One region of the Priestia sp. YIM B13552 genome, then DNA from elsewhere that is predicted to be linked to it. Evidence: predicted binding sites of a transcription regulator. Region 1 holds the regulator's gene; the other holds the start of a gene.
What was found. Region 1 encodes LexA, which represses DNA repair genes until DNA is damaged. Its sites were predicted from a motif close to CGAACATATGTTCG; they were not measured.
Positions count from the first base shown of each region.

Region 2: the regulator LexA is predicted to act here: its motif matches at 1,245-1,258, upstream of ACFX40_RS25380 (Y-family DNA polymerase).

Region 1 is NZ_JBHZOU010000002.1:373,295-381,277, forward strand. It holds gene ACFX40_RS08010 (ABC transporter transmembrane domain-containing protein) at 1-531, opposite strand, end outside; gene ACFX40_RS08015 (YneF family protein) at 622-834, opposite strand; gene sirA (sporulation inhibitor of replication protein SirA) at 925-1,365, opposite strand; gene tkt (transketolase) at 1,515-3,521, opposite strand; gene ACFX40_RS08030 (DUF896 domain-containing protein) at 3,689-3,919, opposite strand; gene ACFX40_RS08035 (YneB family resolvase-like protein) at 3,989-4,657, opposite strand; gene yneA (cell division suppressor protein YneA) at 4,711-5,040, opposite strand; gene lexA (transcriptional repressor LexA) at 5,187-5,804, shown strand; gene ACFX40_RS08050 (magnesium transporter CorA family protein) at 6,016-7,461, shown strand; gene ACFX40_RS08055 (ArnT family glycosyltransferase) at 7,678-7,983, shown strand, end outside.
Region 2 is NZ_JBHZOU010000010.1:81,837-89,819, forward strand. It holds gene ACFX40_RS25370 (transcriptional regulator) at 1-508, shown strand, start outside; gene ACFX40_RS25375 (hypothetical protein) at 898-1,149, opposite strand; gene ACFX40_RS25380 (Y-family DNA polymerase) at 1,306-2,571, shown strand; gene ACFX40_RS25385 (YolD-like family protein) at 2,585-2,863, shown strand; gene ACFX40_RS25390 (hypothetical protein) at 3,198-4,187, opposite strand; gene ACFX40_RS25395 (YiiX/YebB-like N1pC/P60 family cysteine hydrolase) at 4,248-4,943, opposite strand; gene ACFX40_RS25400 (hypothetical protein) at 5,611-5,910, shown strand; partial or broken gene ACFX40_RS25405 (hypothetical protein) at 6,430-6,519, shown strand; gene ACFX40_RS25410 (sucrose-specific PTS transporter subunit IIBC) at 6,993-7,983, shown strand, end outside.

The DNA.
Region 1 (7,983 bases):
GTAACTTGTTAAAACGGCCATAAGCGGCATAGGAATAAGGCAAATAAGCGTTAATTTCCAGCTGATTGTGAGGGCCATTGTGCATAGAACAAGCCCTCCTGTGACAATGGAATCCACGAGTGTCAAAACGCCCGAACCTGCAGTTTGTTGAATAGCTTGAATATCGTTTGTTGCATGGGCCATCAAATCCCCAATTCGCCGCCTTTGATAAAAGGCCTGATTCATCTTGGTAAAATGAGTGTAGAGGGTATTTCTCAGCTGCTTGGCTAGTTTAACAGATGAACCAAATATCATAATACGCCATATGTATCTTGTGAAATAGGCCACAACAGCAGCTCCTAGTAAAATGCCAACCATCTGCATTAAGCGCTTTCCATTCAGCGTCCCTTCTTTAATGCCATCTACCGTTAAACCAATAATTTTAGGCGGGAGAAGTTCTAATGCTGCGACAATAATGAGCAGCGCTACCCCCGTTATGTAAGACTTTTTTTCCTGTTTGAAAAACCACCATAACTCTCGAAAAATTTTCATCGTATCCCCCTAGCCCCACAACCATTTTCTTATCTCTATCATAAAACAAAAGACACCCTTCTGAATAGAGAGTGTCTGTCCAATTAACCATTATTTAATTTGGCCGTTCATTGCTTTCATCATTTGGTTAATTTTTTTCTGCGATGGTTTCATGCCCATTTGCATCATCATCATTTTTAACATTTGTTCATTAATTGGTGGATTTTTCTTCAGATAGCTCATCATATATTTACGAGCAATGAAAAATCCTAGCGCTATCCCAACAATTAATGCTAGAACACCAACTAGAATATACATTCCCATGGTATTACTTCCTCCTTCGTGTTGTCTAACTTACAGTGTACTAGACCATACGCTATTATACAATATTTCCGTTCCAATTTCCTTAAATAATTACACAAATTTTCTTGTTTTCACAGGCCTCAGCCAGCCGTATTCATCCGTTCCATAATTCACTGCTAAAAAACAAGGATCTAGCTTGCGTAATACTTCAAAAAAAGCTGTCTCAGCATCAACATTGCCATCTCCTTCAATTGTTATACAGCGATTCGTTAATTTTATAGATGCTCGACTTTTTTTATGAGGATATTCCAGCACAAACGTCTCTTGATGAGTAAAAAAATGAGGATAATGAGAAAACGCCTGAAGCAATTCTCGTTGAATAAATGAAATGGGCAGTTGGCGAGTAATGTAATGAACTTGTTTTTGTAAGTGCGTTTCCTGCAAGTGACGTTTCATTCTATATTCAATCAGCAGCTGATAAATGAGCTTTTCTCTTCGAAAATAGGATGATGCAACTTCTTCCTCCATTAAATATACTTCATACGTTCTCACGATTCATCCTCCCTTTCGGCTCGTTCTTTTTTGTACCATTATACCGAATGGTGTACGCAATGCTTGTCTATCGATGAAAAAATTCCTTTGTTTTTTTGTCGAAAAAAAAGAGCAGACCACAGGAGTCTGCTCTTTCTTATGAAAAAGAATTATGCATTAAGCAAGCTTTTCACTTTTGCTACTACATTTTCAACTGTAAAACCAAATTCTTTCATGATTGTTTCACCAGGAGCAGATGCACCGAAGTGATTAATACCAAGAACTTGTCCCTCGTCTCCAACATAGCGTTCCCAGCCAAGTGTAGAAGCCATTTCAATACCTAAACGTTTTTTCACTGATTTAGGGATAACACTTTCTTTGTACTCAGCAGATTGCTCTTCGAAACGATCCCATGCAGGCATACTTACTACAGATACGTCAATGCCTTCTGCAGCTAATGCTTTTTGTGCTTCTACTGCTAGGCTTACTTCAGAGCCTGTTGCAAGTATTAATGCATCCGCTTGGTCTTTACCAGCTTTAGATACAACGTACGCACCTTTAGACACGCCTTCGTATGCATTTTCTTTTGTACCTTCAAGCGTTGGCAAGTTTTGACGAGTCAATACAAGCGCCGTTGGGCGGTCAGTTGACTCTAATGCTAAGCGCCATGCAGCAGCTGTTTCATTTGCATCTGCAGGACGAACCACTGAAAGACCTGGCATTGCACGAAGTGATGGCAATTGTTCAATTGGCTCATGTGTTGGGCCGTCTTCTCCAACTGCGATACTATCATGTGTGAATACATATGTTACAGGAAGCTTCATTAAAGCTGCTAAGCGAATTGCTGGGCGAAGATAATCAGAGAATACAAAGAATGTTCCTCCAAATACTTTTACACCGCCGTGTAGAGCCATACCGTTTAATGCAGCTCCCATTGCAAATTCACGTACACCGAACCAGATATTACGTCCGCTGTAATCAGCTGCAGTGAAGTCTTCTGAACCTTTAATCATTGTTTTATTTGAGCCAGCTAAGTCAGCTGAACCGCCGAAGAATTGAGGTACAGCTTGTGCTACTGCGTTTAATACTTCTCCAGAAGAAGCACGGCTAGCTAAGCTTGAACCCGTTTCGTATGCTGGAAGCGTTTCTTCCCAGCCTTCCGGTAACTTTCCTTCTACTGCTAGTTCAAATTGACGACCTAGTTCAGGATATTTTTCTTTATACTGTGCAAATACATCGTTCCATTCGTTTTCTTTCTTTTGGCCATCTTCAGCAATTGTAGCTTTGAAGTGAGCATACACTTCTTCTGGCACATAGAAATCTTCTTCAAATGTCCATGCATAAGCTTCTTTTGTTAATTTTGTTTCATCGGAACCTAATGGAGAACCGTGCACGCCAGAAGTACCCGCGTGGTTTGGAGAACCAAATCCGATTGTTGTTTTTACTTCAATTAGCGTTGGGCGTGTTAAATCGCCTTTTGCTTCTTCAATTGCGTTTGCAATCGCTGTCAAGTCATTGCCGTCTTCAACGCGGATTACTTGCCATCCGTAAGCTTTGAAACGATCTTCTACGTTCTCAGAGAACGAGCGATCTAAATCTCCGTCTAAAGAAATATCATTTGAATCGTATAAAACAACTAAACGTCCTAATTTTAAGTGTGCCGCTAATGAAGCTGCTTCAGCAGATACACCTTCCATTAAGTCTCCGTCACCACAGATACCATACGTAAAGTGGTCTACAATTTCTAAACCTTCTTTGTTGTATGTTTCAGCTAAATGACGTTCTGCCATTGCTTTACCAACAGCCATTGCAATACCTTGTCCTAGTGGACCAGTTGTTGCATCAACACCTGCTGTATGACCGAACTCTGGATGACCTGGTGTTTTACTTCCCCATTGACGGAAGTTTTTAAGGTCTTCAATTGATAAGTCATATCCAGCTAAATGAAGCAAGCTGTATAATAGTGCCGATCCGTGTCCTGCTGATAATACAAAGCGGTCACGGTTGAACCAGTTTGGATTCTTTGGATTGATGTTCATAAATTTTGTCCACAATGTATATGCCATTGGAGCAGCTCCCATTGGCATACCTGGGTGACCTGAATTTGCTTTTTCAATCGCATCGATTGATAAAGTACGAATTGTTGCAATCGAAAGATCTTCAATACGTTGTGTCATACTCTTCATTCCTTTCAAAACTATGTACATATGTTATCATACTAATGATTTGCTTATTTGTACAATACTTGAACCAAAAAAATTTCCACTTTTACAGTTTTTGTGCCCCTTATTAAAAATATACAAAAAACTAGAGGGAACACTCCCTCTAGTTTTACTAGAACGTCTTAGTGAAGACGCTTCTTTTTACTCTCTTTTAACTTCTTAGGCGTAACATCTTTACCTTCTTCGTCTACAACTTTAATCGTATGAAGGTGATTTGTCATAGATTGTCGGAAAACTTTTAAATATTCCTGACGTAGCTCTTGCTGTTCTTTCGCTTCAGATTCTGTCAGACCTTCAGCCTTTGCCTTTTTTGAAAGAGCATTAATACGAGCAAGTTTATCTTTTGATAGCATATAAAACCTATCTCCTTATAATCAATAATTAAAATTACCGAACCGCTTCGGCAACATGTAGTCATCTTACTAAATCTCTTTCGTTTTATCAAGAGATTGAGCACTCTCTTGGTACTCTTGATAGCGGCGATGTACCGTCGCTTTTGAAATATTATAGCCAAAACCTTTTAGCGTAACTGAAATTTCAGCAAAGGTTAAGCCGTTATGACGAAGGCGGACAATTTCTTCAATAGGCGCTTCTTTTTTTTCCCTTCCCGAGTTAACTCCTTGATTTTTTAAATTTTTCTGCGGACGATAACCGTTTTCTACGGCTCTTTTCATTCCTCTTCTAATTTTAGCATTATGTAATTTCCGCTGATGCTCTTCCACTAAGCTAATAATATCTAACACCATTGAATCAGATTCTGAAAGCTGAAGCTGACCTTGATGACTAATCGTATAGATGGTAGCATTTTCTTTATGAAAAGCATGAAGCAGCGCAATTCGGGCATTTCCTCTGCCTAATCGTGTTTCGTCTTGAATAAGCAGCACAGAGATTTTCTCTTCTTTCATTGTATGAAGAACATCCAAAATACCCTCTCTGTCTACGTCATATCCGCTTGCTTTTTCCATCACGACTTTTTTTACGTCTAGATAGTGAAGACCAGCAAGCTTTTTTAATTCTTCTTGCTGGCGCTGTAAAGATGTTTCTTGGGTTTTTTTATCCGTACTGACACGGCAATAAATAATGGCGTCCACTTTTATCACGACCTTTTCGGCTTCTAACAATATTCAGGAACGGCCGTTACACACTACTGTTCAATTGCCACTTGATTATGTAACTCTTGTTTTAAAACAGGAATATATAATTTATCTCCAGGAGATAAAGACTGGGCAGTGTCTGAGTTTAAATCATTGACGTCTTCAACCCATTTGACAAATTCATTGGTGGTCAAATGATGGTGATTATGATACTTGTTGGACAAGTCCCAAAGCGTATCTCCTTTTGTAATAGTAACCGTTGAATATTTGTCTAAATCTACTTTATCCGCTCCTAAAACCAGCGTCAATACATATGTAAGTGCAGCGATTGCTGCAAAAAAAATAGCGTAATGTTTCATAGAATGTAAGAATTGTTGCATATTATGATCCCCCTATCAGAATATATGTTCTTATTTTATTGAGAACATTTGTTTCTGTCAATGGAATTCTTCGAACTTATGTTTGTATATTGACACATCACGTGGTATAATTCACCTAAAGAATAGCTAAAATCGAGGTGAAAAATATGAAGCTATCAAAACGTCAACAAGACATACTAGATTTTATTAAGCACGAAGTAAAATTAAAAGGTTATCCGCCTTCTGTTCGCGAGATTGGGGAAGCGGTAGGATTAGCCTCTAGCTCCACTGTACACGGGCATTTAGCTCGTTTAGAAAGCAAAGGGTTAATTCGCAGAGATCCAACAAAACCAAGAGCAATCGAAGTTCTTCAACTAGATGAAGTAAACATCCCTAAAAGCAATGTCATTAATGTTCCTGTTATCGGTAAAGTAACAGCGGGTCTTCCTATAACAGCCGTTGAAAATGTGGAAGAATATTTCCCTCTTCCAGATAAATTCGTTTCTCCAGATGATCATGTATTTATGCTTGAAATTATGGGAGAAAGTATGATTGAAGCAGGTATTCTAGATGGCGATATGGTAATCGTACGTCAGCAGCAAACAGCTAATAATGGAGATATTGTGGTCGCTATGACCGAGGACAACGAAGCAACGGTAAAACGTTTCTTTAAAGAAGAAAATTTCGTTCGTTTACAGCCTGAAAATTCAACGATGGCGCCTATTATTCTTCGCCACGTAACGATTTTAGGAAAAGTAACTGGTGTATATCGCACGATTCACTAATCAGACACTGTATGTAAAACCAACTAATCATGATGTTAGTTGGTTTTTTTACGTTTGTTTTCTAAAAAAATTGGCATATTATAAATGATACGTTGAATCACCGCAGGCAGGTAGAACGGTTTTTGTAAAGCTTGTTTCACCTTTTACTTTCTATCTGCATTTCCTCGACTCTTACAAGGAAATACAACCGACCATAAGAAGGATGTAGTTTATGACCAATACACCAAGGAAAACAGAACCATTTCAAACCATTGTACCTACCAAAGCAATGAACATGTTTCTTTTTCCTTTTTCCTTTGACCGAAAAAATAAAGAGCAGCTTGTTCATGCACTAAAAGAAAATTTGTTCGAATTTTTTTCCATTCAAAAAAAACATTTAGAAAAAGAATACTACGGAGAACAGTATTACGTATCTCATGATAGCCTGGATCAATATTTTCTTCCTTACATTGAATGCATTCTATTCCCTGACTCGTGCGAAAAAGAAGGGTTGCTTCGATTTTCCAAAAAAATAGACCATACTATTACGTTACACACTTCCTCCACCACCGTATCTAGCAACGTGCTGTCTGTGGATGTTTTTTTATGTCCTTTTGAAATTGGCGTCATGACCATTCGCACTGAGATGAGCCATAATCATTACACCTATGATGATATTTTAGAATTCATGAATCATTTTCGTGTACTAGAACCGAAGCTTGCTGAAGAGCATGGATCCACCATTACCTATGAACATCATCGCTATAGCAAAGTGCAAGATTATATTTTTTCACAGCTTGCGCCATTTTTGAACGAACACATCAAGAAAGAAGCCACGCGTGAACAGCACGTTGGGAGCCTTCCTTATTTTATCGATGAACGGATGTTTGTGTTAAGTTATGTAACGGTAAATCAAGAGCAAGAAATTAATTCCACAACTTTATTTCGTACTGGGCAGCTAAATAGCTATACGCCTGACGGGAAAGCGTTTATTTCTGCACACAACCATGAGTATATTAAAACGTATAATACCAAACACGTGTATGAAAGATGGGCTCCTGAAACCTATTACGTCATAACAGACCATGTGTTTTCGTGTATTTCTAAATCGACAGATTCTAAAACGGATCAACTTTTGATGAATCATCTATTTGGCCAGCATTACTATAATTTATTTTTACATTTTTTCTATAAAATCGTGTTGCTAAAATTATCTTATGAATATTCGCAGCTCACGTTTCATAAAAATTCAGAGGGCATTGAACGACTAATCCGCTCTATTACCGTGTTTTCAGGTAAATATTTATTTTTAGAAATTAGCTCTCGCACAGAAGGTCAAGAGTTTTCTGAGCTCTTTAAAAAAATCTTTCATATCAATTCTCTTTATCAAGAAGTCAAAGAAACCCTTGGTACTTTGTACCAAAATCAAGAGAAAATCGCAGCCAAACGTCACAATTACTTATTATTAATTTTAACGATTTATACGGTTCTTTCCGGTATTTACGGAATGAATTTAGTTATTAGCAAACTAAAGGGAAACATCAATTGGGATAGCATGAAGCAGTTTTCTATCTTTGAATATATCGCTTTAATAGTAGCTCTGTCAGGAATTCTGATCAGCATTAGTCTCGGAGTGAGTTCCCTATGGAATTTATTAAAAGATCGGTTTAAAACATAAAAGCTGTTCGCATACGTATGGATGCAAACAGCTTTTTCTATTACAAAATCGTTTTCCTACTCGGCTTACCCTTTTATCAAACGTTATGCCGCTGTCGTAATTTCAGAACAATCTAACATTATACTCTATAAGAAAAATATATACAAAATAATAAAATATGGTATCATAGGGTAGGAATTTTGTACCTTATCTTTGAAATAATTTGCAGGAGGTAATATGCTTAACTCATTTTTATCCAAAAGCCTGATCTTTTTATGTGTCATTATTCTTACATGGTCTCTATGGGGCAGTTATAATGCGATGACAAATTCATTGGAATTAAAGGGCTTGGCTTTAAGTAATTCATTTATTATTGAAGGAATCTTTATCACTTTCCTTGTCATTTTTCTAATAGCAATTGCAAGTAGATACATGAACAAAACTGTTTTTTTTATTTCACTGATCGTTTTGACCTTAGGTATTCGACTAGCATGGATGCTTTCTGTTCAAACGCCTGTAAAATCTGACTTTCTTGTCATGTTA
Region 2 (7,983 bases), on a different contig from region 1:
AATAAAGATTTGCCAAGCATTAATGAGAAATAGAGAAAATGGGTTAACACCATTAGAAATGGTGAAAATTCTTAAAGATGTGCCCCAAGCAACTCTATATAGGCATCTTCAAACTATGTTTGATTCTGGTATTGTTTGTGTAATTAAAGAAAAAAAAGTAAAATCGGTTTCCGAAAAATATTACGCTATAAATGAAGAAGAGGCAAAAATTGACGGAAGTGAATGGAGGGAATTATCTAGCAAGGAAAAGTTAGACTATATTTCTTATTACCAGTTATCACTTATGACACAATATCAAACTTATCTTAAGAAATTAGGGGAACAAAACAGCCAAGAGGACGGGGCAACTTTTTCTGTAGTGGAATTAAAGATAGATGAGGAACATTTTATACAATTTCAAAACGAATTAAACGAATTAATGACTAAATACTACCATACCCAGAGTAAGGGAAACGAAAAAGAAGCCCCAGTTCGGACCATCGCTATTACAATTATTCCAGATACTTAAACTAAGTAAATATTTAGGGGGATTTGGTAATTAGAATACCGGACAAGTACCCATTATTTACTCGACATTCAATTGATCGATTATGGTAGCTTTAAATCTTATAAAAATATAGGCTGATGATTCCTTAGCGCAGGAGTCATCGGCTTTCTTTTTGTCTAATCTTGCTAGGCTTATGTTAGCAGGGACCCTTACAAAAAGTCGTAAACAAACAACTAGAAATCCCTTAACCTGTTTTAGCAGAAGATTAAATGTAACAGGTTAATTCCACCTTCAATTTTCATGTTTCTTTTTATACCAGCCCTTAGTGTATAAATTCTCATATAATTCATTCGTAACTGATCCCTCAAAGATAAAAAATATGTAGAAATCCTCTTTTACTAAAAAACCATTTATTTCATCTTATTTTTTCTTTTGAATTCAAAACTCACCATATAAGCTATTCCTAACGAAATAACAGCAGCAATACTAATCTTTATGTAAGAAATCTCTAAAGCCCAAGGACCGTATTTATGTGGGTTCAAACGATACATAGACCACCACTGTCCATTTTCACCTTTAAAGAATGAGACGATAATCCATAAAAGAACTAAGAACAAAAACCATGAAAAAAAGATAATATAACTAGACAGTTTTTTATTCATTGATCAACCCTCCGTCTTCTCAATTCATATACAATGTTCTTCTCTCTTATTATAGTAACAATAATCGGGAAAACTTTAGAGTTTTTGTTGAATAAAGAACGTTTGTTCGTATATAATGAATGAAACAAACGTTCTTTTATTTAAGGAGTTCTTTTAATGGATTATGGGCAGCTACCAAACAGAATCATTATTTGTATCGACATGAAATCGTTTTTTGCCTCAGTCTCCTCTGTCATACGGGGGGTAAATCCATTGAAAACAAGGCTTGCGGTGGTAGGAGATACCAAAAGGTCAGGATCGGTTGTGTTAGCTGCCACACCCTTATTAAAGAAAGAAGGGATCAAAACAGGAAGTCGCCTTTTCGACATTCCTAAAAGGAAAGATATCCATGTGGTGAATCCATCCATGGAGAGATATATCAAGGCTTCGAACTATATTTCGAGTTTAGTGTTACAGTATGTGGCTCCTGAAGACTTTCATGCCTATAGCATTGATGAGTTGTTTATTGATGCGACAGCTTCTCTGCATTTGTTCGCTCAAACACCAGAAGAATTAGCTCACAAAATCATCAATGAGATTTATCGTAAGACACGGCTGACAGCTACCGCAGGCATCGGTCCGAATCTCTTACTGGCGAAGGTGAGCTTAGATCATGAGGCCAAGAATAGCCCAACAGGAGTTGCGTATTGGCGATATGAGGATATTCCCTTTAAGTTGTGGTCCATTCATCCGATGAAGGATTTCTGGGGGATCTCGTCTGCTACGGAAAGGCGCTTGAATCGTTTGGGCATTCACTCCATAAAAGAACTCGCTCTTTCTTCTGTAGAGATGTTACGTAAAGAATTTGGTGTCCTGGGGGAAGAGTTGCACCAACATGCGAATGGGATTGATTTTAGTCGTATTTCTGATGTGTACATTCCTAGCTCTCGTTCTTTCGGAAAGAGTCAAATTTTGTTTCGGGATTATACAAACCGAAAAGAAGTGGAATTATTGCTGTTGGAGCTATTGGATGATGTGTGTTTTCGTTTACGCATGCATCAAGTGGTGGCTCAAACAATCCATTTATCGATTGGCTACAGCAAACAAACAGGTAGAGGCTTCTCCAGACAAAAGAAAATGGGGAGAGCTTCGAACTTGAGCCAAGATATCTTTCCGTATTGTTTAACTATTTTACATACGCATGATAGTGGAATGCCGATTCGCTCCATTGGCATTTCATTATCCAATACAAGCATCCAGGAAGAGGAGCAAATGAGCTTATTTGAGGATATTGACCAACGTGAAAGAGCCTATGCTCTTGCTAAAACGATTGATGACATTCGGCTGCGTTATGGGAAGAATAGTGTACTACGTGCGTCTAGTCACCTTCCTCATTCAACAGCTCGTTATCGAAATGGCCTTATGGGTGGCCATAAAGCGTAAGGAGGAAAAAGAGATGGAACCTAGAGGAATGAAAAAATGGCGGCCATTCGCCACTATGCCAGAGCAATACATAGGGTTAAAGGAGATTATAAATAAGCAAGTAGAAGTAGCTCAACCTGTTTTAACAGAAGAGCAAATGAAACAAATCAATTTCATCTTGATTGAAGCCTTACATACAAATAAACAAGTATACCTTACCTATTACAAGAAAGGCCAATGCATAACAGAGACAGGATTCATTCAGTTTGTTGATTCCCTTGGGGATTTATATTTTAACCAGTGTGACACCTAAAAGAAAGCTGCCTCTTTATACATTCCGAGGTAGCTTTCTTCTTTGATTCTAATTCTCTCTAACTGGTTTTTTATAGAAGTTACAGGTGCATCAATCCGTATTGTAATTCCACCATGATACCTTCTTTATAAGGATAATTTCAATTTATAAACTTTAACTTCTCTTTTAGTTCTTCAACTTTCCTTTATCCAATTCTTCTCTCAAATGATTTTTCACATAGTCGTTCACAAACTCCTTCATATTATGGACATTCACTTTAATTGGGAACGTCTTACCTAATATTGAAGTAAAATCTAATGCGTATAAATAAAAAAAGATGTCTATAGATATTTAATTAAGATCCTTGTTTTATTATTATAAAATCATTGGTGTTATCTTTTAATTTTATAGAATTAGTCACCTTTTTCTGTTTTAAATCATATTTTTCAAGAGTTTTACTTTCTGTGAGATAATAAAGGCTATCTTTCCAGTATTTTGTTTTAATGATTGCTTTATTAATTTTTAATTCTGTTTGATATCTATAACTATCATTGTAAAGAACAAATGTTGTAGTATTTTTAGATGTATTATGTTTTATTAAAAATCCTTCTTTTAATGGAATAACTTCATTACCATTATTATATTTTAAATGAATCTCCCTTAGCTCGTTACTTTTGAGATTATAAATCAAAACTTTGCTTTCACTTTGCTTACCTTCTTCTAAATTAAACATTGTTAGATAAATTTTATTGTGTTTAACGTTCATATCTGACAGAGCGTATGGAATGCCTAATTGCACTTTCTTTAAGACTCTTAAATCTTTTGCCGAAAGAATATTCAAAGAAAATTGCTTATCTATGGGTTCATTCATATTTCTAGCTACAGTATATATTTTCTTACCGTATTCCTGTACTGAAAATGGTATGCCTTCTAATCTTTTGCTAACAAGTTCACCAGAGCTTTTTTTTAATTCATAAGTATAAAAATTTATATCATTTTTTTTATCAAAATTATAAACCATCAGTTCCCAATTACTATTATAAATACTAAATAAGGGATAAGGTAAAGAGGAATTTTGTTTCTTTACTTTTTCATTAGAAAGAGTAATTATTTTAGAATTATAGCTAGACAGTATATTGTACTCCTCTTCATCATAGGATATTTGAGTTAAACCTGATTCGTTTATATTTTTAGTTTTTATATTATCCAGTTCTTTGTCTAAAATTGTAACTTTGCTATTATTGCTATCTAAATCACTACTTAATACAGCTATAAATTCTCTGTGATTAGTACACCCGGTTAAAATACTTAAGAGTATACATATTATGGTTATATTCTTATACATTAAAATACTCCTAATTAAAAAGAAAGCGATATAAACTCATCGCTTTCTTTTTTTATAATATTACTTCAATTTATTACTTTTCCGAATATCAACAGGGAATACACCTGGGACACTACTTGAATCTAAATCATACCCTTGTTCTTTCCAAGCTCTCCATACCAACTGTGAGCAATACCATGAATCTGTTTTATTCTTGGAAGCAAAATTATAATTGTATGGCTCATATAGCTGAGCTTTAGTATATTTGACAGCTTTTGCTCTTTGAGAGGCCGTAGAATTTTTTACTCTTTGTACCTTCGCATCTTTCCATCTATTTTTCCAATTGTTGGACCAATAGCGTACTCCATCTTTAGATGGCCCTTTATTTCCATAAGCTTCAATGGTGTTAGCTGAGTCTACGACTATTGCAGCATGACCTCCTGGCCAGGCATTGGCGGTAGAACTACTTCCTTTCATAGTAGTCAATACATCCCCAGCACTTCCCATGGAACCAGACACAGCCGACGCATGATAATTATTTTGCTGGTCTGAAGATAATGACTCTTTTCTTATTTGGTTAACAGTTTCTTCTTTGACACTTTTTAGTTCTTTACTGTATTGACTGGAAAAATCACTATACTGTAATTCTTCACCCTTTTTTTGGTAGTAATCATCAGAATTTATTTCTTCAGCACTAGCGCTATTATAATTTCCCATTAACAAAGAAGTGCTTAAAGATAAAGTAATTATGGACAATAAAGCAGTTTTTCTGTTCATATAACATATCCTCCATTTTATTTTTTACTTAAAGATCCGTTACCACTTGTACCTTTGACATAAGGTGACATATTAAGTTGTTGTAACCTAATTGAATATGTACCATTTGTAAGAGATACTGTTTTGTTCAAGCTCTCTCCTGATTTTAGAGTCCAAAATTTAACTTCTCTATCAGGATAGCTATCGTAGGGGAACATTATAGAAACTCGCATACTAGCCTTTCCAGTGTTCTTAGCTTTGATAACGGCTGTGGTTTTTGTTTCTTTAGGCTTCGTAGAAAATATTTTCACCCATGACCCACTCGAACTAGTCTGGTTAGAAGTTAATTTTGCACTAGAACTGGCAGCTTGAGCTAGTGATGACGAAGTAAACACTAGAACAAGCATTAAAATTAATGCAGTTACCAACTTTTTAAATTTTGTAATTTTCTTTATAATTTATCTCTCCTTTCCATTTAACATATTACAAAAAAGTAAAATAATTGTAAATGGTATTTTGTTATTTTTTGTTATTTATTAGTTCAAATGTGATATATTCATTGTCGTATATTAAGATAAAATGGGAATGAAAATGCATTTAGTGTAAATTTACACTTTATGTATTGAAAATAAGCGCATATCCTGTATAATCTTAATAGTAAAATAAATCCAAAGGAGTATTAATAAAGATGAAAAGTATTTTTATTACTATCTTGTATTTAATTATAATAGTTGGGCTTATATTAATTTTTATTAATGATTTTTTTATGGTAAATCCAAGCATATTTCATTTTTCTGTAACAGAGAAGTTAGGGATTTCCCAATATAGCTATCTGGCTATATTTCTAGCTGTTTTTGTCCTTGCTTTATATTTACGCTTTGAAAAAAAGTTTTCGTTAAAGAAAACTATGATCATATCTTTAATTTTGTGTGTAATTATTATTCTAATTATGTTGATATTGATAGGAAGCGTTGCTGGTAATATATAAGCTATAAATTATATACCTATTCTAATGATAAGCATTTTTAATCAACATTTTATAACTAGAAGGACAAACATGAACAAAGATAATCAATTTTGTTCATGCTTGTCCTTTTATATACATGGAGAGAAAAGAGAGAGTACATATAAGGCTCAAAGAAAAGATATGTCAGATAGAAATACTATATAAAAAATAGCTGAAAAATTTAAATAGTAACGGGGAATAGAAAAGAATCATTTCTGTAATGCCTAACTTTGTTAGCTTCTCTTGAACAATCCTTCCTTCTTCATTTTTCTTTTATTTTTGCAACTTAACTTATAGCTTATAATTCGACTCATTTGTAACTCCCACTGCAAATATAAAAATTATTTTAAAAACCCTCTTTTCTCAGGAAACACTGTGCTAATCTTATTTTTTCTTATAAATCCAAAACCCATAATATAAGATATTGCTAACAAGATAACAACAGCAATAATAATCTTTATGTAAGAAAACCCTAAAGCCAAAAGACTGTGTTTTAGAAGATTAGACCCTTTGAAAACTAAGCTTGCTGTTGTAGTAGATACTAAATGGTCGAAATCTGTTGTATTAGCTGCCATACCATTAATAAAGAAACATATGCTTTTTGCTTTGGTGAAGAATACTACTCCTCTCCATCATATTTAATTGCTACCCTACTTTCCTTTTTGATCATCAAGATGAAGAAAAGCATTTAATTATAAATGTTGTAATAAAAGGAGAAGGCAAGTACCTTCTTTTTTATATAGCTATGTTTGTTTTTTAAATCTGGGATCTAGAATCTCTGACCAGCAAAAGAAAGCGTTGACATTTTCTTATATCATAAACTATAATAAGCGAAAGAAACCGGTTCCAAGTTAACTTCTTATTTACGAAATTGGCTCCTATGAAAGGAATCATTTAATTATATATATGTTGTTTTTTTAGTTTTTTTGGAACCGGTTCCTATTTGTTTGGGCTATATATTTTATAGATAGCAAGAAATATAGTCACAATCGAATCAGAAATATTAGTTTTTTTCTTATCAAAGTTTCGTTATACTATCATCACCAAAGGGGTGTTATCATCAAGTGGAAAAGGGTTACAAAGACATAGCTAGCAAAGTAGTTGAGGCAATAGGTGGAAGAGAAAACATTTCATCATTTGCTCATTGTGCAACAAGATTGCGTATTATGGTACATGATCAAACAAAAGTAAATCAAGAAGCAGTCGAAAATATAGAGAAAGTAAAAGGTGCATTTTATAATTCAGGACAATACCAAATTATCTTTGGTACAGGAACTGTTAATAAAGTATATGAAGCAGTGAATGAGTTGGGTATTAAAGGCACGTCTACATCTGAAGTAAAAGCAGAAGCTAAGAAACAAGGAAACGCTTTTCAACGAGCTATCCGAACCTTTGGTGACGTTTTCGTTCCAATTATTCCAGTTCTTGTTGCAACCGGATTATTTATGGGTTTACGTGGGGTACTAACGCAAGAAGCAGTGTTAAATTGGTTGGGTTATACACCCAATGATATCCCTGAAAACTTTATAATGTTTACACAAGTTGTCACAGATACAGCTTTTGCATTCTTACCAGCATTAATTGCATGGTCAGCCTTTAAAGTATTTGGTGGAAGCCCTGTTCTAGGAATTGTCTTGGGATTAATGTTAGTAAATCCAGCACTTCCAAACGCATATGCAGTAGGCTCAGGAGACGCACATCCTATTCACTTCTTTGGATTTATTCCAGTTGTAGGGTATCAGGGTTCTGTTTTACCAGCTTTCTTTGTAGGTCTTTTAGGGGCAAAATTAGAGCGTTGGATTCGTAAAAAAGTGCCCGATTCCATTGATTTAATACTCACGCCATTTCTAACATTATTGATCATGATTACATTAGGTCTCTTCGCTATCGGACCAGTTTTTCATTCATTAGAAAACATAATTCTAACAGGCACAAAAGCAATTTTAGATTTACCATTTGGTTTAGCTGGTATTATTATTGGTGGCCTACAACAAGTTGTTGTAATTACTGGCGTTCATCATATATTTAATTTACTTGAAATTCAATTATTAGCTG